DNA from 4 places in the Ruegeria sp. H7 genome. Region 1 is predicted to be linked to each of the others. Evidence: riboswitches for the same ligand, from Rfam matches in the RefSeq annotation. Region 1 holds a riboswitch; each other region holds the start of a gene.
What was found. A riboswitch is a leader RNA that binds a small molecule or an ion and turns the genes downstream of it on or off. The one in region 1 is predicted to bind cobalamin.

Region 1 (5,600 bases):
CCGACGGGAAGTTCCTGCGGGGCCAGCAGCAAGCGCGACAGGATGTCGGAGAGCGTCAGCAGGATCGCACCCACGATGGCCGAGGTTACCAACAGATTGCGGTGCAGTGTTCCGGCAATGCCTCGGGCGATGTGAGGGACCATCAGGCCGACAAAGCCAATGACGCCCGCGACCGAGACAAAGCTTGCCGTGGCCAGAGCCGCAACAAAGAACATCCGAAACCTCAGGCCCTGAACCGGGATACCCAGCGTAGCAGCAGTGAAATCCCCGGTCAGCAGCGCGTCCAGCCAGCGGCTGCGGTAGAGTGAATAGCCCAGGATCATCGCAAGCCCGATCAGGACAAGGGGAAAGGTCTCCCACCGCGCGAGGCCAAGACCGCCCAGCATCCAGAAGATCACCGAATGCGCGGCACGACTGTCGCCGGAAAAAATCAGATAGTTGGTGATGGCAGAAAACAGGAACGAGACCGCAAGCCCCGCAAGGATCAGCTTTTCCGGCGCGCTTGTGCGCAGGCCCTGAACCAGCGCCAGAACGATGCCGGACGCGATCAGACCGCCACAGAAGGCGGCAAGCGGCAGGGTCCAGATGCCAAGAACGTCGCCGGTCACCGTGATGACCAGAACCGCCCCGGCGGCTGCGCCCGAGGACAGGCCAAACAGAAACGGATCGGCCAGATCGTTGCGCGTGGTCGTTTGCAGCACCACGCCGACCACGCCCAATCCGGCACCGATGACAGCCGCAAACAAGGCGCGGGGCAGGCGCAGGTCGAACACGATCCGGTGCAGGGGCGACATCTCGCCTTCGGTCAAGCCGGTGCCCAGCATGATCGCTGTACCTATGTCTGCGAAAGGAATAGGTGTCGTGCCATAGACAACAGACAGCAGCAAAAGGGCGGTCAGAATGACCGCCCCCAGCAGGACCGCGCGGCCCGTTTGAGCCATGTTAGTTGAGCTCCGGGTGCATGGCCGAAACCATCTTTTCGATGGCGTCTATATTTGCCGGTCCCGGGGTCAGCTCTTCATAGCGCAGACCGATCCAGCGTTCGTTCTTGACGGCGTCGGTCAGGGACATGGCCGGATGCTCTTGCAGGAACTTGAACGTGTCTTCGGCACCGTTTCCGGTCTGATAGTCCAGTAGGACCAGAAATTCGGGGTTTGCGGCGGCCACAGCCTCCCACGAGGTACGGCCCCAGCTGGTGTCCATGTCATGGGTGACGCTGACGCCGCCCGCGGCCTCGATCATGGCGTCGGGAATGGCGAATTTACCGGCGGTAAAGGGCGCATCGGCGGGACCGTCCAGCAGGAAGACGCGGGGCTTCGCCAGATCGGCGGTCTTCGCCTCGATGGCCGCCAGCTGGTCTTTCCAGCCCGAAACCAACGCTTCGGCCTTGTCTTCCACATGCATCACCTTGCCCAGACGCAGCACGTCATCGAACAGAAGGTCCATGCTGGCTTCGGGGCGGTCCTTGTTCAGGTGAACGCAGCTTTCGGTCAGGACCATGGTTTTGATGCCAAAGGGTTCCAGCGTGTCGGGGGTGACTTCGCCACCCGGCTGCATGCCGTAATACCAACCGGCAAAGAACATATCCGGCTCGACCGCGACCAGATTTTCGACGGTGGGGTATTTGGGCGCCAGTTCCGGGATGTCACCGCGTTTTGCATCGAAATCCGGGCTGGTCTTGTACCAGCCGGTAATGCCGGTCAGGCCGACAATCTTGTCCTGCAAACCCAGCGCAAAGGCCATGTCGGTCATGTTCATGTCGTGCACGACAATCCGCTCGGGCGTGCCGTCGAACACCAGTGGTTCTCCGCAATTGTCGACGGTCACTTCATGTGCCGCCGCACCACTCGCGAGGCCCGAAACAAGGACTACGGACCAGAATTTCTGCATCATCAAATTCTCCTGTTAAGATGACAGCTTTCGTTTTCGGATATCCAGCGCCGGGATCACGCGCCCTTCGTGCTGGAAACACAGGTAGTCAACGCCAAACGTATCGCGCACACGCTCGGGTGTTAGAACCTCGGGGATCAGGCCGAAGCCGGTCATTCGGGTTGCCTTCATCAAAGCGATATGGGTGGCGAATTCGGGGATCATGACCAGATCGTGCACGATCATCACAACCGTAACGCCCAGTTCGGCCACCAGCGACAGCATGTGGCCCTTGGCATCGGGGTCGAGGTGGTTTGTCGGCTCGTCCAGAAACAGCAGCGATGGCCTTTGCGCCAGAGCCCGTGCGATATGCGCCCGCTGACGTTCCCCGCCGGACAGACGTTGCATCGGTTTATCGGCCAGCGGGACCAGTTCGGTGATCTCAAGCACCCGCTCAAGATCGGCCTTATGATCCTCGGCGGACCGGTCGGCCTGAATCGGGATTTGCCCAAGGGCCACATAGTCGCGCAGCTTCAGCCGGCCGTCAGGCAGTTCCTGTTGCCCGACAACGGCGATGGTGCGCGCCCGTTCCGGGGCAGACAATTGACGCAGGCTTTGCCCCTTGATCGTCACATCGCCAAGGGCCAGACGTTCGAGGCCGCAAAGCAGGTTCAACAGCGTGGTTTTCCCCGCTCCGTTCGGCCCGGCAATGGCCAGGATCGACCCCTCATCCAACGAGAAGGACACATCCTGTAGCAACACATCCCCATTCAGGGCGTAGTATTCGAGCCCCTTGGCAACCAGAAAACTCATATCTCGCCCTCTGTCGAAAGGCGCGGCAGACGCGCCAGAGTTTTGTAAAGCAGGGCAGGGGGCCGGTCGGTTGCGCTGGTCCAGCCGTCGTCACTGTCGCGGAACTGACGGGCAAAGGCGGCAATCGCGTCCAGATCGGCTGGGCTTTGGATATCGCCGAACAGATACTGCGCCTTGCCTTCGGCTTGCAGCCCAACGGTCATGGGGCGTTCGCACCCTGCCATGCAGGCAATCAACCGGGTCGCAAACTCCGGTGGTAGGGTTGCGTCCAAACTGGCCTTGGCTGCCTTGGCTTCGATTTCACCCTGACAGGTCGAACAGATCAGGACGAAGTGGTCAGCTTGGGATGACATGGCTGTCCCCGCTGCGGAAACCGCGCGAAAAGAAGACGCCACGCCCGCAGGCGAAAAATTGAGCCATCAAATCCTCCTTCCAGGACGCCCCGCCCCGGGTTGGTTGCACAGGTGATGGCAGGTCTCCTGACTTGCGGGTCGTGGCTTGGCCAACCTTCCCGACCTGTTCAGGCCAGTGGTGATTTGGCGTCGCTCTGCGCTTACAGTTGCGGGGGCAGTCACGGATTTGGCCGCAGGGCCGCACCGTATTCCCATTTTCATCCCGCAGGCATCGCTACGGGAACCATCGCTGGTCAGCTAGTCTGTCGCGGATTTAATTGTCAAGCGTTCTGGCCGAGATTTTGGCGACGCGGACTGAGTGTTTAGTAGTCCGCAACCAGCAAAAATTCCGGCGCTGCGTCCTCTTCAATGGTCGCGAACCGGGGGATCGGTTGCTCGAACACATTGTCCGTGCGGTCGTCATTGACGGTTGAGACTTCACCGATCAGACAATCGCCACGCTCGGCCCAGAAGGCATGCCAGATACCGGGCATCAGGGTAACGCTTTCGCCGGGTTTCAAGCGCAGCAATTCGCCGGGCGTGATGGTCACGTCGCAGCCATCGCTGGGCACAACAACCGGATTGTCGCGATCAATGCCGCCTTCGGGGTCTGAGGCGTAGATCTCCATCACCAGATCACCGCCACCCCGGTTGATGATGTCCTCGGCCTTGATGATATGGCGGTGCATCGGAGACAATTGTTTGTCGCGCGAAATCAGCAGTTTCTCGGCATAGAGCATACCGCGACCCTGGTTCAGATCATTCACGTCGCCATTGCGCAGGGTGAACAGGAACAGGCCCAGCTCATCAAACTTGCCCTGACCGTAATCGGTAATGTCCCAGCCCAACCCTCGGGCGCGGATCGTGTCGGCCTTTGCGCTGCGCATCTGATCAGGGGACCAGTCGGCGAAGGGCGGCAGGACCGCGCCGAAGGATTTGATGAAGGCCTGCGCCTCGGTCTTGATGTCGTTGATGTCGGATCGTTTCATGTCGGTTCCCTCGTGGGATCAAAGCTCATGCGCCCAGGGCGGATTTGCCCCGGCGCGGGATACGGTGACGGCGGCGACATCGGCGCCCAGGGACAAAGCCGCGCGCAGGCTATCAGGTGTCAAGGCGCGCAGGCCCTCTTTGCTCAGGTGCCCGGCGCGGTGGAGTTCGGCCAAAACGCCCGCGTTGAACGTATCGCCGGCGCCCACAGTATCGATAACCTGCACCGGTTTGACCGCCACCGAGGTCTCGGACCCGTCCGCCAGATAGCCTGTCGCCCCCTGTCTGCCGCGTGTCACAATCACCACGGACGGCCCGGCCTTCAGCAACAAGGGCACCTTCTCGGCATGGGTTTCCGGCCCGGGAATGATCCAATCCAGATCCTCGTCCGAAACCTTGACGATATCGGCCTGCGCGATCATGCGATTCAGGCGGGTGCGATAGCGGGTCTGGTCCTTGATGAATCCCGGCCGGATATTCGGGTCCAGCATCACCGCGCGGTCGCCGCCATGACGGTCGAGCAGCGCGGCATAGGCATCGGCACAGGGTTCACAAGCCAGGCTGATCCCCCCCAGATACAGGGTCGAGGTCGCCAGCAATTGCTGTGGCATATTCTCGGGCTGCAACATCCGCCCGGCCGTGTTTTCATCAACAAAATTGTACGAAGCATGCCCATCCACCAGCTTCACAAAAGCCAAAGTGGTCGGGCGGTCGCTGACAATCACATGCGAGGTGTCCACATGGCTTGCCTTCAGCGTGTCCGCCAATTGTGCGCCAAACATATCCGAGGACAGGCCGGTCAGCATCCCTACCGGCGCGCCCAAGCGCCCAAGGGCGATGGCCGTGTTGAAAATTGCGCCGCCGGAATGGGGCACATAGCCCTGCGCGCCTGAATTGGTCGGTTCGGCGATCATGTCGATCAGGGCTTCGCCACAACACAGGATCATCCCGCGGTCCTTCTTTGGAAATGGTCACACGGTTTTACCGCATGAGCGCATTTTTACAGAAGTTGTTAGCGCCAACAATGCCAAATTCGACCTGTTCCGAGATATAAAGGTTCATCCCTTGCCGCAAATCGCTGAATCGACCGCCTTGATTGAAGGCGTCCAGAAAACGCTCGCCGAACAGCCAGCGGTTCTTCTCCGCCACGCCGCCCACCAGGAACACGCCGCCCCGGGGGATCAAGGTGACGGCCAGATCACCCAGCAGAGCGCCCAGATGGGTCGTGAACATCTCGGCTGTTTTAATGGCGTGCGCATCCGATCCGTTGCGGGCGTCGTGAAGAATGTCCTTTGCCGGACGGTGCGGGACATCTGTGTGACCGGCGGCCAGTGCGATGGATTGATAGAGGACAGGCAGCCCCGTGCCGCTCAGGAACATTTCAGCTTCAAGCGTCAGGCCCTCGCCAAAGAAACAGTCCGGCGCGATGTGGCGGGCAGCTTCGAAAATATCAACCTCGTCCCGGTGGCGCGGGGATACGCCGACATGACCGCCTTCGCCCGAGGCTGTGTGGTAATGTCCTTCCGAATACAACAGCGC
Region 2 (5,600 bases), on a different contig from region 1:
TCTATTCGGCCCCATGACCGCTTGCCTGATTGCGGCACTGGCGCATGCGCCGATGGAGGGGTTCGGGCAGATCTCGGTCGCGGCGCGCACTATCCTGGGCGTGGCGGTGGGGGCTTCGATCACGCCTGATCTGTTTGGCCAACTGCCGAAAATGGCAGCGTCAATTGCTCTGATCCCGCCCTTCATCCTATTGATCGCTTTGGTCGGGGTGCCGTTCTTTCGCAAGGTCTGGGGCTTTGACGACAAAACGGCCTTTTACGCCGCGATGCCCGGCGGGTTGCAGGACATGATCATCTTCGGCACCGAGGCCGGTGCCAATCCGCGCGCCCTGTCCCTGATCCATGGCACGCGCGTGCTGATCATCGTGACGCTCGCCCCGTTGTTCCTGACCCTGTTCTACGACGCTGACCTGACCAACCCCATTGGCGAACCCGCCCGCGACCTGCCCTTGCACGAACTGGCACTGATGGTCGTCGCCGCCATTGTCGGCTGGAAAGGCAGTGAGCGGATCGGCCTGTTCGGAGCGTCCATTCTGGGCCCGATGATCCTGACTGCGGCCTTGTCACTGGGCGATTTCATCCACACCCGCCCACCGCGCGAGGCGATCCTTGTCGCGCAATTCTTTATCGGCTGCACCATCGGCGTAAAATTTATCGGCGTCACATGGGTCGAGCTGCGCAAAGTTGTGGCGGCGGGCTGCGCCTATGTTGTTGTGCTGGCCGTACTTGCAGCAGCCTTCACGGCCCTTGTGACCACGTTGGGTTTTGGACAACCGATCGAGGCCTTCCTCGCCTATGCCCCCGGCGGGCAGGCTGAAATGACGGTCTTGGCCATCGTCTCGGGCGCGGATCTCGGGTTTGTCATTACCCACCACCTGACACGGATCGTTCTGGTGATCATCGGCGCGCCCATCGCGGCCAGTCTTCTGGTGCGCTGGTCCCGCTCTCGGGATTAGAGGGGTTTCGCAGTTTGATTTGGGTTCAATTCCTGCCGGGTTGCAATCCGACGCTGCGTGCTTTGCTGGCACCGGTAGACAGGGCTTTGGCCTTATGAGACTGTGCAGCCGATGGTGTCCGACGCTCTGAGTCGGCTGAAAAGGGAATGCGGTGCGGGCAAACGCCCAAGGCCGCAACTGCCCCCGCAACTGTAAGCGGCGAGCGACCCCGACAGACCACTGGATGACCCCGCATGGGTTGTCCGGGAAGGACGGGGACAGCGATGAACCGCAAGTCAGGAGACCTGCCATCTCCGGCGCATATGTGCCGCAGTCACCTTAACTCGGGCGGGGTGCCCGTGGACGGAGCGACAAGAGATGGACCGCACTGGCCAGACATCACTGTTGATGCCCCCACAGGCCGCCCAAAAGCGCGGAGGGCGTCGTTATGCTTGACCTGACCATTTCCCAACTGGATACCGGCCACGTGCCACCGCAGCGCGCGCAAGAACTGGGGCAGATGGGCTATATGCAATGGCTGGGCGGCCTGCCCGGTTCGGCAAACTACCATGCGCAGGCACGGATTGCTTTGGCCAAGGCCAAACCGTTTGCCGAGACTTCACCCGCCATCGCTGTGTTCTGCGACTTGCTGGCCCGATCCATGCAGATGCCCCTGGAACCATTGTTCCTGGCCCTGCCCGCAAAACAGCGCCGAGGGGGCCATCGCGCGCGCCGCGCCGCCTTGTGACCTAATGCTGGCAATTCAGCTTGTGCCATCGCCCGCATTTTGGACGATTTTGGCCGGGCAATGCTTTGAGTGTTTATTGATGATTTCGTTGAATCTGCGCACCGAGCACACCGCGTTATGACGAAATCTCATAATCTAATCGAATAACAATCATTTCACCTCATAATGCCAACGCGCTATACCTGCGGCCCACACAGCCGATTGGATACCGCGAATGCTCGACTTCACCCTGCCCGACACACCCGCGCTCGCGACCCTGCGCGCGCTGGCTGCCCAGCGCATCCTGATCCTTGACGGGGCGATGGGCACAATGATCCAGACGCTGAACATGACCGAAGAGGATTTTATCGCCAACGGTCACATCCATGGCCCCGGCTGTCGGCATCACTATCACCCGGACCATCCGCAACAGGGCAACAACGATCTGCTTGTTCTGACCCAGCCGCAGGCGGTTGAGGATATACAGTACGAATTCGCAATGGCCGGGGCGGATATCCTTGAAACCAACACTTTTTCCTCAACCACCATCGCGCAGGCCGATTACGGGCTGGAGGCTGCGGTGCATGATCTGAACGTCGCAGGCGCGCAGGTGGCGCGGCGCGCGGCGGACCGGGCCACGGCTGAGGACGGCAAACCCCGGTTTGTGGCCGGGGCTGTGGGCCCGACGAACCGGACGGCCTCGATCAGCCCGGATGTGAACGATCCCGGATACCGCGCCGTCAGTTTCGATGATCTGCGCATAGCCTATGGCCAGCAGATCGACGGGCTGATCGAAGGAGGCTCTGACCTGATCCTGATCGAGACGATCTTTGACACGCTGAACGCCAAGGCGGCGATTTTCGCGGCCTTCGAGAGCTTCGCCAAGGCCGGACGCTGCCTGCCGCTGATGATCTCGGGCACGATCACCGATGCCTCGGGCCGGACGCTTTCTGGCCAGACACCCACCGCCTTCTGGCACTCGGTCGCCCATGCGCGCCCTTTCACCGTCGGGCTGAACTGCGCCCTTGGCGCTGCATCCATGCGCCCGCATATGGCCGAGATTTCGGGCGTGGCGACCGCCCTGACCTGCGCCTACCCCAACGCGGGCCTGCCGAATGAGTTCGGCCAGTATGACGAAACACCAAACCAGACCGCCGCTCAGGTCGAAGAGTTTGCCCGCGATGGCATCGTCAACGTGGTCGGCGGTTGCTGCGGCACCACGCCCGACCATATCCGCGCGATCGCCGAAGCGGTTGCGCCCTTTGCCCCCAGAAAGGTACCCGCATGACCCGTCATCTGCGCCTCTCGGGGCTGGAGCCTTTTGTCCTGACGCCAGACATCCCCTTTGTGAATGTGGGTGAGCGGACCAACGTCACCGGCTCGGCCCGGTTTCGCAAATTGATCGTGAACCGCGACTATGCCGCCGCGCTGGACGTTGCGCGGGATCAAGTGGAAAACGGCGCTCAGATCATCGACATCAACATGGATGAAGGGCTGATCGACAGCAAACAGGCGATGGTCGAATACCTGAACCTTGTCGCGTCCGAGCCCGATATCGCCCGCGTGCCAATCATGATCGACAGCTCGAAATGGGAGGTGATCGAGGCCGGGCTGCAGTGCGTGCAGGGCAAGCCGGTGGTGAACTCGATCAGCCTGAAAGAGGGAGAAGAGGCGTTTCGCCATCACGCGGGTCTGTGTCTGGCCTATGGTGCCGCCGTGGTGGTCATGGCCTTTGACGAGGCCGGTCAGGCCGATACGTTCGAACGCAAGACCGAGATTTGCGCCCGCGCTTATCGCATTCTGGTCGAGGATATGGGGTTCCCACCCGAAGACATCATCTTTGACCCCAACATCTTTGCCGTCGCCACCGGGATCGAAGACCACGACAATTACGGCGTGGATTTCATCGAGGCGACCCGCTGGATAAGGCAGAACCTGCCCCATGCACATGTGTCGGGCGGCGTGTCGAACCTGTCTTTCAGCTTTCGCGGCAACGAGCCGGTGCGCGAGGCGATGCATGCGGTGTTCCTGTATCATGCCATTCAGGCCGGGATGGATATGGGCATCGTCAACGCGGGCCAGTTGGCCGTTTATGACCAGATCGACCCAGACCTGCGCGAAGCGTGCGAGGATGTGGTCCTGAACCGCCAACCGAAATCCGGCGGCAGCGCGACCGAGAACCTGCTGGACATCGCCGAACGTTTCCGTGGTGACAAGCGCGAGGAGAAAACCCGCGACCTGGCCTGGCGCGACTGGCCGGTCGAGAAACGGCTGGAGCATGCGCTGGTCAACGGTATCACCGAGTTCATCGAAGAAGACACCGAGGCCGCGCGCGCCGATGCGGAACGCCCCTTGCATGTCATCGAGGGGCCTCTGATGGCCGGGATGAACGTGGTCGGTGATCTGTTTGGCGCGGGCAAGATGTTCCTGCCGCAGGTGGTGAAATCAGCTCGTGTGATGAAGCAGGCCGTGGCCGTGTTGCTGCCCTACATGGAGGAAGAAAAGCGCCGGAATGGCGGTGAGGGCCGGCAATCTGCGGGCAAGGTGCTGATGGCGACCGTGAAGGGGGACGTGCACGATATCGGCAAGAATATCGTCGGCGTGGTTCTGGCTTGCAACAACTACGAGATTTTGGATTTGGGCGTCATGGTCCCGCCGCAGAAGATCCTGCAAGTCGCACGTGAGGAAAACGTGGACATTATCGGCCTGTCCGGGCTGATCACGCCGTCGCTGGACGAGATGGTGCATCTGGCATCGGAGATGGAGCGCGAAGCGTTCGATATTCCGCTGCTGATCGGCGGCGCAACCACGTCGCGGGTGCACACAGCGGTCAAGATCGCGCCGCGTTACACGCACGGGCAGGCGGTCTATGTCACCGATGCCAGCCGCGCGGTCGGGGTTGTCGGCGCGTTGCTGAGCCCGACGCAGAAACCCGACTATGTCGCCGGGATTCAGGCCGAATATGCCGATGTGGCCGACAAGCACGAGCGCGGCGAACGCGCCAAGAACCGCCTGCCTTTGGCCAAGGCGCGGGCCAATGCGCTGAAACTGGATTGGGATGCTTACGAGCCCGTTGCACCGTCCTTCACCGGCGCGCGCGTGCTGCCCGACTGGGATCTGGCCGAAATCGCCCGCTATATCGACTGGACGCCGTTCTTCCAGACCTGGGAAATGCGCGGTGTCTATCCCGGAATTCTTGAGGATGAAAAACAGGGCGCGGCGGCGCGGGCGCTTTTTGCCGATGCGCAGGCAATGCTGGATCAGATTATCGCAGAGCGCTGGTTCACACCCCGCGCGGTTGTTGGATTCTGGCCCGCCAACGCGGTCGGCGAAGACATCCGGCTGTATACCGGCCCGGACCGCGCTGAAACTCTGGCCAACCTGCACACGCTGCGCCAGCAGACCGTGAAACGCGGTGATCGACCGAATGTCGCGTTGTCGGATTTTGTCGCCCCGGAAGGCCATAGTGCGGACCATGTCGGCGGGTTTGTCGTCACGGCGGGACCGGAGGACTCTGACATTGCCGAGCGGCTGGACAAGGCTAACGACAATTACGGCGCGATCCTCGTCAAGGCTCTGGCCGATCGGATCGCCGAAGCCATGGCCGAGATGCTGCATGAAAGGGTCCGGCGTGAATTTTGGGGTTACGCAAAGGGTGAAGACTTCGACCCACAGGCCCTGATCAGCGAACCTTATGCCGGTATCCGCCCCGCGCCGGGCTATCCGGCCCAGCCCGATCACACCGAAAAACGCACGCTGTTCAGCCTGCTAGACGCCGAGGCCGCGACCGGAGTGGCGCTGACCGAAAGCATGGCGATGTGGCCCGGTTCATCTGTCTCCGGGCTCTATGTCGGGCACCCGGACAGCTATTATTTTGGTGTTGGCAAAGTGGAACGCGATCAGGTCGAGGACTACGCCCAGAGAAAACGGATGACCGTG
Region 3 (5,600 bases), on a different contig from region 1:
TCCCACTTTAGTTCAGGGAGTGTTATCGAAAAACCTGCTGGGTTATCTCCCAATGGTCTGTTTTATATGCAGCTTTTTTGTGTCTGCCGCTACATTGCAAGCCTCTGAGCTTCCCTCGATCGGTCTTGACAAAAAGATTGGAGCGCCATCCGGTGCCAAATCACTGTGCAAAGACTACTCGTGGGCGTGCGCGAGCGCTCGTAGCTCTGGTCTGTCCGTGGCAAAAGAAAATCAGATCGTTAAAACGATCAACACGCGCGTCAATCGGAGAATCCGAGCAGTTTCGGATCAAAGCCAATATGGGACAAAAGAATACTGGACACTGCCGACGCAAGGGTCAGGAGATTGCGAAGACTTCGCTTTGCAAAAGAAGTTTGAACTTGTGCAGAATGGTTTGGATCCTACGAAGCTACTAATTGCGACTGTCTTGGACACCAATCGCAATGGCCATGCTGTTCTAGTCTATCGCTCGAGTGAAGGCGATTTGGTTCTGGACAATGTTACCAACAGGATCAAAACGTGGAAGGAAACGAGGTATCTTTTCCTACGAATACAGGACCCGATTCACCCTGATCGTTGGGTACAGGTTTTTAGTGGCTAAAAACAATGTGGCGCGCCCTCGAGACGCGCCACAATAATCTTTGGAGCTGCGACTACCGGTTTTTTCGCGGCAACCCAATTTTAGGACACCGCTTCAAACTTTGGTCAAGCTTTCGCAGCGTTGTACAAACGCGGAGTCACCAGACCTGTACTGTTCAAACCGCGCATCGCCTTGGCTGCCGCAAGCACTGCCAGATCAGCAATCGGCTCAATGACGATTACCAGCATATAAGCACCGCCAAAGGATAGAACCGAAGCCATGGTTTCTGCGCCGAAACCCTGGCCGTAGAAGGCCCAGAACCCAACCCATGCGACTACTCCTCCCTGATACGTCGCACTCAGCGCAAGAGCTTGGCCATATTTGAGGTCAACATATGCTGTGCCGGGAGCGATGATGCGGCTGGCCAGTGCTTGTAGCGCAAATAGCGGCACCAGCAGAGTGGTCAGGTTGATGAAGTACTGCGGAAGATCGAACGGGGCAAAAAAAACACCCTGAATCAGGAGACCAGCTGCCAATCCAAAAGCCGCGGGTGCAGCACCGAGAAGCAGAAACAGCGTCGACCCCAGGATGAAGTGGACTTCAGAGACACCAACCGGGAAATGCGGCAGGACTTCGAAGAAAAGGAAAACCCCAACGGTGGCGAGCACCGAGCGCATAGCAAAAGATGCAGGTCCATTCGCACGCAATGTGGAAAACGTTTCTTTCGCTGCGTAAGTAGCCGCACCTGCGGCGGTAACATAGGAAAGCGCGATTTTGGCACCATTCACGATGCCCGGTTCGATATGCATGTTCTTTCTCCCTACCGCCTCACCCGGCGGCTTGTCAGGTTGAATCGACCGTAAGGCCGACAGGTTCAGTCTGGGCATAGCCCGGCGCTTTACGGCAGGTCTCCTGACTCGCGGGTGCTCGCTCCGCCAACCTTCCCGGTTCCATTACGAACCAGTGGTGTCTTGGCATCGCTCTCCGCTCACAGTTGCGGGGGCAGTTACGGAATTGGCGCCATTGAAAACACCGAACCGTATTCCCTTTTAATCCTTTTGGCTTCCGCCATCAGGAACCGAAAACAATTCACCGCTACAATGGCGGCTTCGTTTCTGTCAAATGTCTTTGCGACCTAGTCCGAAGTAGACTCGACCGATGCAGGATTCACGCAACCGGCGACATGGTCCATTAGGTAAACCAAGCGTTACCTGAAACCTCTTGAAGCTCTAGCTGCTAGAGGCTTTAAGACTCGAATTTGATCGCAAAAATGCGATGCAACCACATTACACTTGTGAACCAGGACGAGACTTATGCTGACACGGCGCCATTTCATTCAATCAACCACAGCGCTATTCTCGGCGTCTGCGGCCAGTCCATTGATCGCCAAAACATGGCCAACCTCGTCGCAAAAGACCTATTGGGACAGCCAGGTCACGCCATTTGACTACGATCCAGCGACCTCAAATCCATGGGGCGTTCATGACCGTTTTTTACCACGACGTGTCGTAGCAAATGATGGTTTGGTTCCCGGTGACATCCATGTCGATGCCGTCGCGCGCTATCTTTACCATATCGAGGAAGGCGGCACAGCAATGCGCTATGGCGTAGCGATCGCGCGTGGGAACCTTTACGAGCCCGGTACCTATGCTATCCGGCGCAAGGTCGAATGGCCACATTGGACGCCAACGGCTTCAATGATCGAGCTCAACCCCGAATACGCGGAATTCCGGGATGGCATGGAACCCGGGCCAAGTAATGCTCTCGGCTCTCGAGCCCTTTATCTATACGTTGGGGATCGAGATACTTATCTCAGAATCCACGGTACACCTCAGCCCAGAAGCATCGGTGGTCGCGCAAGTTCTGGATGTGTTAGAATGATCATGGCCCATATCAATGATCTCTACCCACATGTAAAAATCGGCTCGACCGCATACTTATACTCGGCCGAAGATAGCGTCACAGCCCGCTCATAAATTTTGGGCAGCGCAGGTGGATGTCGCTGCCCTCTTTTTTATCAGGCGTCACGCGCAGCGCAGATCGGGGCGCCATTCGTTGCGCGCAGTGGAACCAGCGTCGTCTCGACAGGTCCGCTGTGCTCATACCAAAAGCAGTTATCTTCTGGCATAAGGCGCGCTGTGGCCAGATCTTGCCCCGGTTCTGCCAGCGCAACAACTGAATCCGGCAGGTTACCTGGTTCGAATGCTTTGCTTTTGCCCCCTGTGAACTGGGCTGAGCAACCGGCAGTAATCGAGACTAACGTGATGGTAATTGCGATCCGTTTCTGCATTGACTTGTTCCAAAATTTATTACGTCTTCTGCGACTAAATTGCATCCACGCGACCGGCCCGCAAGAAGGAATGAAGCATCAATATCGCGGGCAACGAACCGGATTGAAAAAAATTGAAAAAGGTATTGAAGCTCTAGTTGCTGTAGGAACTATTTGCAAAGGACCGCAGAGATTCTTGAGGTCTAACTATGTCATCCGATACCCACAACCACGACCATGACCACGAAAATAGACAAGGTCACAACGCGTGCGGCAGTAGCGGGTGTGGTGACATCGCGCCCGCCGGTCCGATTCCCGAAGGTGGCAGAAGCTTTCAGGTCTCTGGCCTCGATTGCGCCGAAGAGGTTGCGATCCTGAACCGGGTTATCGGCCCGAAAGTTGGTGGTGAAGAGCATCTCGCTTTTGATGTCATCAACGGTCGAATGACGCTTCTTGAAAGTGCTGCCAAGCTTTCTGACGAAGATGTCATGCTGCTGGTTGCCAGCACCGGTATGACCGCCAATTCTTGGGATGACGGAAATGCCGCGCAGGATCAGGCGGCGCATATTGCACGTCAGCGGCGGTTCACCGCGCTCAGCGGAGGGTTTTGGGCAGCGGGTTTTGGCTGGCACATTTTCGAAACCGGCATGGGCGGTGCGCTTGGGCTGTTCTCGGGACATGGTGAGGTTCCGATGCCATTAGCCGAGGCAGCTTTGTTCGCAGTCGCGATCTTGTTTGGCGTCTGGCTGGTGGCCCCTAAGGCCTGGTATTCGGCGCGTCGACTTTCGCCGGATATGAACCTTCTGATGGTTGTTGCCGTCGCTGGTGCCATCGCTCTGGGCGAGTTTTTTGAAGCGGCAACTGTAGCATTTTTCTTTTCGCTTTCTCTTTATCTGGAAAGCTGGAGTGTCGGACGGGCTCGCAACGCAGTATCCGCGCTGCTTGATCTGGCCCCCCCGACGGTTCGGCTGGTTCGTGCTGACGGTTCCGAGGCAACGGTCCCGGCGGCGGATGTCTTTGTCGGTGACAGCTTCATCGTTCGGGGTGGGGATCGCATTCCACTTGACGGCGAAGTCATCGAAGGGGCCGGTGCCGTTGACCAGGCTCCAATCACAGGTGAAAGCGCGCTGGTTCCCAAAGAGCTGGGTGATGAGGTCTATGCCGGCACAATCAATGGTGAAGGCACCCTCAAAATTCGTGCGACGAAAACAGCGTCCGATACCGTGCTTGCCAAGATCATCCGGATGGTCGGTGATGCTCATGCTCGCCGTGCGCCGGTTGAGCAGTGGGTTACAAAATTTGCGCGGATCTATACGCCCATCGTTATGGTCGTTGCAGTGGCCATCGCCCTGATCCCACCGCTTGCATTTGGCGCATCGTGGGGCTTCTGGTTTTACAATGCACTTGTTCTTCTGGTTATCGCCTGCCCCTGTGCGCTCGTCATTTCCACACCGGTTTCCATCGTTGCGGCTTTGACCGCTTCGGCCCGGGCTGGGGTTCTGATTAAGGGCGGCGCATATATCGAGGCCCCCGGGCGTACCACCGCACTGGCCATGGACAAGACCGGCACGATCACCATGGGAGAGCCTGAAGTTGCCAATGTGTATCCGCTGGGCGACGCATCCGAGCAGGAGCTGTTGGCGAGCGGTGCCAGCCTCGAGGTTCGGTCTTCACACCCGCTGGCCCGCGCCATTTTGACCAAGGCAGAACAGACCGACATTTCGATATCTGCGGCTGAAGACATCCGAACCGTTCCCGGTCGGGGTCTTGAAGGCCGCACCGAGCGCGGAGATATCTGGCTTGGCTCTGACCGCTTCGCTGTAGAGAAAGGCTTTGGCGCGTCCATCCCTGCCGAATTGCGCAACCAAATCGAGAGCGCGGGAAGCACACTTGTGGTTGTCGGGGATGAGAACGGAGTCACCGGTTTGCTTGAGCTGCGGGACCGCATTCGCCCCGAAGCCCGAAGCATCGTTGCCCGGCTTCACGCGCAGGGCGTGAAGTCAATCATCATGCTGACTGGTGACAACGAACAAACCGCGAGAGCGGTAGCAGCCGAAGTCGGTATCGACGAAGTCCGGGCCCAACTTCTGCCGGAGGACAAAGTCGCTGCGATTGAGGAACTGGCAGAACAGCACGAGATGGTTGCGATGATCGGCGATGGCGTCAACGACGCGCCTGCGATGGCTCGGGCACATTATGCAGTTGCGATGGGTGCAGTTGGGTCCGATGCTGCGATTGAGACCGCAGACATTGCTCTGATGACCGACGACATCGGTAAAGTACCCTGGCTGATCGACCATTCACGTCGAACCATGTCGATCATCCGTCAGAACATCGGCTTCTCACTTGCGACCAAAGCATTGTTTGTCACTCTCACGGGTTTTGGTTTGGCATCCATGTGGGGTGCAATCGCTGCTGATGTCGGAGTGTCCTTGCTGGTCGTGGCCAATGCCTTACGGCTTCTGAAAGCTCCGGAAGATCATACCGCCCAGACTAAGGCAAATACCCTTGGCTCGCAGGGAATAGGCGCTGCGACCACATAAGAGCGAAAGCCGGACTCCAGGTGTCCGGCTTTCGCCTTGCTTACTGGCGCGTTACATCAGGCGCACAACTGCGATTGAAAGAAATAACGCCACCAGGCCAAAAGCGATGCCATATCCTGTAGCGTATTGAAGAATATCAAGGCTGTTGCCATTCCGGCGCTTTGCCAGGACCCCACCCCAAACCGCGCCAACCAAGGCCCCCGCGATT
Region 4 (5,600 bases), on a different contig from region 1:
CCATCCGCGTGGGCGTGTTGTCGGTTCTGCCACCTCAAACCGCGCAATGGGAAGCGCATCATCTGGGCGACGATATCACGGTCGAGGATAGTTTGAGCGCGGCGCGACGCACCGTGCAGATTCTGAAATCGGCGGGGTGTGATCTGGTCATCGCGCTGGCCCATTCCGGCCTCGGTCAAGATCAGGAAGTACCGGGGCTGGAGAATGCCGTGATCCCGTTGGTCGCTATTGACGGCATTGACGCCCTAGTGGCCGGGCACACGCATCTGACCCTTCCCGGCAACGACCACGGGGGGCTGGCCCATGTCGACCCTGAGGCCGGATTGGTCCATGGCAAACCGGTTGTCATGCCCGGGTCCGCAGGAAGTCATCTGGGCGTGATTGATCTGAACCTGTCCCACTCTGCCGATCTCGGGTGGCAGGTCACCGATCAGCAGGTCGGGTTGAGACCGCTTCGCCAAAACAAACCCACCCCTGAAACGCCAGAGGACCCCGACATGGTCCGGCTTTTTGCACCCGTGCACGCCCGAACCCGCACCAAGATGGCCGAGCCGGTGGCGCGAATCGCAAAACCGATGCACAGCTTTTTCAGCTTTTGCGCCGCTGATCGGGGGTTGGCTCTGGTGGCCTCGGCGCAAGCTGCTCCACTACGCCCCTATCTGTCCGGCACTGCACTGGCCGATTTACCCATGTTGTCCGCCGTTTCGCCCTATAAATGCGGCGGTCGGTCCGGGCCGCGCTATTATACCGATGTCCCGGCGGGCGAGGTGTGCCTGCGCCACATCGCGGACCTTTACGTCTTTCCGAACGAACTGAGGGCGGTGAAGGTCAGCGGCGCTCAGGTGCTGGACTGGCTTGAGATGTCGGCGGGTCTTTTCAACACCCTGCGTCGCGACGCCGAGACCGATCTGATCGGCTCCGGTCGGGTTGGGTACAATTTCGACCTTCTCTTTGGCCTGACCTACCAGATCGACCTGTCCTGCCCGGCCCGGTTTGACGCTCAAGGGCAGTTGATCGACAATTCTCACCGCCGCATCAGGCAGGCCAGAATTGACGGGTCTACGCTCGACCCCAATCAGGATTTTGTGGTCGCGCTCAACAATTACCGCGCCAATGGTGGCGGGCATTTCCCGTTTGTGGAAACGGCAGAGCCGATCAACCTGCCCGCAATAGATATCAAGCGAATCCTACGCGATTATCTGACCGGGAACCTGCCCACCGACCCGCTGTCTCAGGCGGTTTATCCGTTTTCGTTCACGCCGCAGGCCGGGGTTCAGGCAATCCTCAGTACAGGGCCCGGCGCGCTGAAATACCTGCCCGAGTTGCAGAACTACGACCCTATCGTTCTGGACCCAGACCCGCAGGGGTTCGAACGCATCCGACTGACACTCTGACGGGTTGTCATTTTCCCCAGGCTTCCCTATATCAAGCGCTGAGAGGTTGGCGCGGGCGAGCGCCTCGCCAACCTGGTCAGGTCCGGAAGGAAGCAGCCACAACGAGCCCCGCTTGGGTCGATGTCCAACCTCTCACCTTTCCCCCACGTATCCGCTCATCAGCACAATCAGGCAACCAACCGGGGCCAGATTGCCGAATTCCGGCGGGCAAATGCGCCGATATGGCCGATCTCTTTCACTCCGAACTCCTTGGGTGACAACAGGTGCCGCCGCGCGTCCGGCCCATACAGATCCGCCAGACGCCATACGGCTTGTGGCGGGACGGTCTGATCGTCGTCGCTGGTGAACAGATCCACCGGAACACCCAGATCCGCCCAGCGCGCCGGTGGCAGTTTTTGCCCGATCTCAGGCACATAATTCAGCGGCGCGGTGCACCACCTGCGCCATTGCCAATAGACAGAGCCCGGCAGATCGGCGCCGAACCCAATGGCTTTGCCGGGCAGATACCCCAGGGCTTTCACAAGCAGCGGTACATGCCCATGCCAGAACGCCCATGCCAACCCCCGATAGGGCCATGGGTGATCGGACAGCGTCACCAACCCCGAGCAGACACAGATCATCCGGTCGATCTGGTCGATATCCGGCTGAATGGGCCCCAGCATTCCGCCAACGGAATGGCCAATGCTCCACTGCCGGGCGTCCGGAAACCGCCGGCGCATCTCGGCCCGTGCTGCGGGCATATCGATCAGCGCCCAGTCCGACATCGTGACCTGCGAGTTGCGCATGGGGCCGGAAGCAGAGTGACCGAAATCACGATAGTCATACGTCAGGCAGGCCATGCCACGCTCGGCAGCCAACCACCGAGCAAAGTGCTGGTAGTAGTCGCGCGGCACACCGGTTGCCCCGTTCAGTACCACCACCGTGTCGGGATCAGTAAAAGGCCGATACAGCCGCGCCGACAGCTGGGCCGGACCAGCGGGAAACTGGAAATCCTCGATCTTCACGTGCTGCTGCGTGTCCAACATCGAACCTGTGGGCCTTTCTGAACCAATCGGTTTACCTGCCCAAGAGGCACAACAACCCGCAGCCGAGTCAACCCTGCTGCCACTTGACCACACGTCGCCCGGCACAAGACTTGTGTACGTGACACCCAAAACCCCGCTTGACTCAGAACGCGAACAGACGCTAGCGGTTGTGTGATGGTTTCCGATCCACACAATGGGTCGGGATGAAAAGGGAACACGGTGCGGTTCTGCCCGGTCAAACCGGAACGAACCAAGGCCGCGACTGCCCCCGCAACTGTAAGCGGTAAGCAATGCCGGAATGCCACTGGCCGAAAGGCTGGGAAGGTCGGCAAAGCGACGACCCGCAAGTCAGGAGACCTGCCATCATCAACGTAACCGAAACTCGGGCGGGGTGTCCGGGCAGGTCCTGACAGCACATAGCTGAACCGCCTGCCAACGTCCCCGTCCGCCGCGCGGAGGGCGCAGGATGATCTGGAAGACAAAAACCCACGAATACGTGGCGACCATTTGCCAACGCACAGGCGGGCCCTGCCCCGCAATGGCGCGCATGGCACGCGCGCTGGCCGAGGCAATGAACGAGGCCGACCACGTCACCAGCGAAGGATTCGAAATCGAAGGCAGCAGCGACCTGACGCACTGCGCGCAAGGATGCATGGCCCGCTTTCGCGCCGGACCAGAACAGATACGCATTTTCTCCGGGACCGAGGCGGACACGCCGATCCAAACGCTGGATACCTATGCCGACCTGATTTTTGACGAGACATGCGCGGCCCTTCCGTCCGGGGCCTTGCCAAAAACGCCTTGCGCCATGCTTGAGGTCTTGGCCCTGAGACCTTCAAGACCAGTGCAGGAACCGGCGCGGGTATCAGCCTGAGCGCGCATCCAAAGGTGCGTGGGTCGCTTTCGTGGCCCATGCCATCTGCTCGTCGGTTTCTACCGCGCAGGGGCGCAGGGCCCGCAACCGGGCCAGCGCCTTGTCTGCCGGTTCCCCGCATTCCAGCATCAGGCGCAAGACCACCATACCAGATCGCCCGCACCCACCCCGGCAATGCACCAGCACCCGGCCACCGCCGGACAAAGCCTGCCGCGCCGATGCGCTGACCGACCCCCACCGATCGTGAACGGCGCGCGGCGGGGCGCCAAAATCCTCGACCGGCAAATGAACCCATCTGCTGGCGCGGCCCTGAATGTCACTGCCAAAGGTCCGGGCCCCGTCCTGCAGCATCTCAACTTCCGTGGTCATCGAGATCACAAGACCGGGTTTCCAATCCGAGATCGTATCCAGATCGCCCGCGTAATCTCCGCCGCGTCCCGGCATCGAGGTCAGCGCAAGTGTTCCGCCTCCGACTTGCAGCGCGTAGACGACCAGTTGCGACATCAAAGATTTCCTCCCAAACCCAAGCCTGCTTGTAAAATGTGCTTCAAAAATACTGAGATTCCAGTTTACGCCGATCTCGGGTCTTTCCAAACCAAATTTCCCCGACCCTGCTGTGGACGCGGGCGGCAGCGGCCACTACGCTGCGACGACGTCCCGAATCCGCCAGAGCAGACATGACCGACACAGACAGCCCCGCCTATCAGGTTCTCGCCCGCAAATACCGCCCGGAAACCTTTGCTGATCTGGTGGGCCAGGACGCGATGGTGCGCACGCTGAAGAACGCGTTCGAAGCCGACAGGATAGCCCAAGCCTTTGTCATGACCGGCATACGCGGCACCGGCAAGACAACCACGGCGCGGATCATCGCCAAGGGTATGAACTGCATCGGCCCCGATGGCACTGGTGGCCCTACGACCGAACCCTGTGGCGTCTGCGAACATTGCACCGCGATCATGGAAGGCCGCCATGTCGACGTGATGGAGATGGACGCCGCCAGCCGTACCGGCGTCAATGATATTCGCGAGATCATCGACAGCGTCCGCTATCGCGCCGCCTCGGCCCGCTACAAGATTTACATCATCGACGAGGTTCACATGCTCTCGACCAGCGCCTTCAACGCGCTGCTCAAGACGCTGGAGGAGCCGCCCGAACATGTGAAGTTCATCTTCGCCACCACCGAGATTCGCAAGGTCCCGGTCACGGTCCTGTCCCGCTGCCAGCGCTTTGACCTGCGCCGGATCGAGCCCGAAGATATGATCGGTCTGCTGCAAAAGATCGCCAGCGCCGAAGGGGCCGAGATTGCCGAGGACGCGCTGGCCTTGATCACCCGCGCGGCCGAGGGGTCTGCCCGCGACGCAACCTCACTGTTGGATCAGGCGATTTCTCACGGCGCAGGCGAAACCACCGCCGACCAGGTGCGCGCCATGCTGGGGCTGGCCGACCGTGGCCGGGTGCTGGACCTGATGGATATGATCCTGCGCGGCGATGCCGCCGGTGCCCTGACCGAGCTTAGCGCGCAATATGCCGAAGGGGCCGACCCGCTGGCGGTGCTGCGCGATCTGGCCGAGATCACCCATTGGGTCTCGGTCGTCAAAATCACGCCGGACGCAGCCGAGGATCCGACAGTATCCCCTGACGAGCGCGCCCGTGGCCAGCAGATGGCCGACGCCCTGCCCATGCGTGTGCTGACCCGCATGTGGCAAATGCTGTTGAAGGCGCTGGAGGAGGTCTCGGCCGCCCCCAACGCCATGATGGCAGCCGAGATGGCGGTGATCCGTCTGACCCATGTGGCCGATCTGCCCAGCCCGGAAGAACTGATCAAACGTCTGCAGGATACACCTGCGCCACCAAATGGCGGACCGGGCGGCGGTATGCCGATCCACGGTAACGGCACTGCACCGGTTGAAGCGCGCGCAGCACCGACCTATGCGCCTGCGCCTCGCGGGGCAGGGGGTGCTCCGGTCGCGGCGCTGGCCCAGGACACGCAGGCCGCTTTGGCGCGCTATCCCAGTTTCGATCACGTGGTCGAACTGATCCGCGTCAACCGTGATGTGAAACTGTTGGTCGAGGTCGAAAACGGCGTGCGGCTGGTTTCCTATCAGCCGGGACGCATCGAGTTTACGCCTGCGCCGCAAGCCCCGACGGATCTGGCCCCACGGTTGGGCTCGGCCCTGCAGCGGTGGACAGGCAATCGCTGGGCCGTGTCGATTGTGTCCGATGGCGACGCGCCGACGATTGCCGAGATTCGCGACAGGGCGGAACTGGCGCTGAAGGAAGAAGCCTCGGAACACCCGCTGGTTCAGG

Region 2: another riboswitch for cobalamin. It lies ahead of ACR0AC_RS04435 (hypothetical protein); the one in region 1 lies ahead of ACR0AC_RS12785 (DUF1636 family protein).
Region 3: another riboswitch for cobalamin. It lies ahead of ACR0AC_RS18615 (energy-coupling factor ABC transporter permease); the one in region 1 lies ahead of ACR0AC_RS12785 (DUF1636 family protein).
Region 4: another riboswitch for cobalamin. It lies ahead of ACR0AC_RS20220 (hypothetical protein); the one in region 1 lies ahead of ACR0AC_RS12785 (DUF1636 family protein).

What each region holds. Positions count from the first base shown of each region.
Region 1 is NZ_JBQFNZ010000005.1:163,407-169,006, forward strand. It holds gene ACR0AC_RS12770 (FecCD family ABC transporter permease) at 1-941, opposite strand, end outside; gene ACR0AC_RS12775 (ABC transporter substrate-binding protein) at 943-1,893, opposite strand; gene ACR0AC_RS12780 (ABC transporter ATP-binding protein) at 1,906-2,682, opposite strand; gene ACR0AC_RS12785 (DUF1636 family protein) at 2,679-3,035, opposite strand; cobalamin riboswitch at 3,135-3,338, opposite strand; gene ACR0AC_RS12790 (D-lyxose/D-mannose family sugar isomerase) at 3,398-4,063, opposite strand; gene ACR0AC_RS12795 (carbohydrate kinase family protein) at 4,082-5,008, opposite strand; gene ACR0AC_RS12800 (glucokinase) at 5,043-5,600, opposite strand, start outside.
Region 2 is NZ_JBQFNZ010000001.1:934,856-940,455, forward strand. It holds gene ACR0AC_RS04430 (AbrB family transcriptional regulator) at 1-955, shown strand, start outside; cobalamin riboswitch at 1,051-1,261, shown strand; gene ACR0AC_RS04435 (hypothetical protein) at 1,383-1,682, shown strand; gene ACR0AC_RS04440 (homocysteine S-methyltransferase family protein) at 1,897-2,949, shown strand; gene metH (methionine synthase) at 2,946-5,600, shown strand, end outside.
Region 3 is NZ_JBQFNZ010000010.1:68,337-73,936, reverse strand. It holds gene ACR0AC_RS18620 (transglutaminase-like cysteine peptidase) at 1-601, shown strand, start outside; gene ACR0AC_RS18615 (energy-coupling factor ABC transporter permease) at 706-1,389, opposite strand; cobalamin riboswitch at 1,466-1,678, opposite strand; gene ACR0AC_RS18610 (L,D-transpeptidase) at 1,894-2,556, shown strand; gene ACR0AC_RS18605 (hypothetical protein) at 2,598-2,870, opposite strand; gene ACR0AC_RS18600 (hypothetical protein) at 3,062-3,415, opposite strand; gene ACR0AC_RS18595 (heavy metal translocating P-type ATPase) at 3,362-5,392, shown strand; gene ACR0AC_RS18590 (hypothetical protein) at 5,444-5,600, opposite strand, start outside.
Region 4 is NZ_JBQFNZ010000013.1:47,324-52,923, forward strand. It holds gene ACR0AC_RS20205 (bifunctional 2',3'-cyclic-nucleotide 2'-phosphodiesterase/3'-nucleotidase) at 1-1,394, shown strand, start outside; RNA gene ffs (signal recognition particle sRNA small type) at 1,434-1,532, shown strand; gene ACR0AC_RS20215 (alpha/beta hydrolase family protein) at 1,562-2,419, opposite strand; cobalamin riboswitch at 2,578-2,798, shown strand; gene ACR0AC_RS20220 (hypothetical protein) at 2,886-3,293, shown strand; gene ACR0AC_RS20225 (protein-tyrosine phosphatase family protein) at 3,285-3,797, opposite strand; gene ACR0AC_RS20230 (DNA polymerase III subunit gamma/tau) at 3,971-5,600, shown strand, end outside.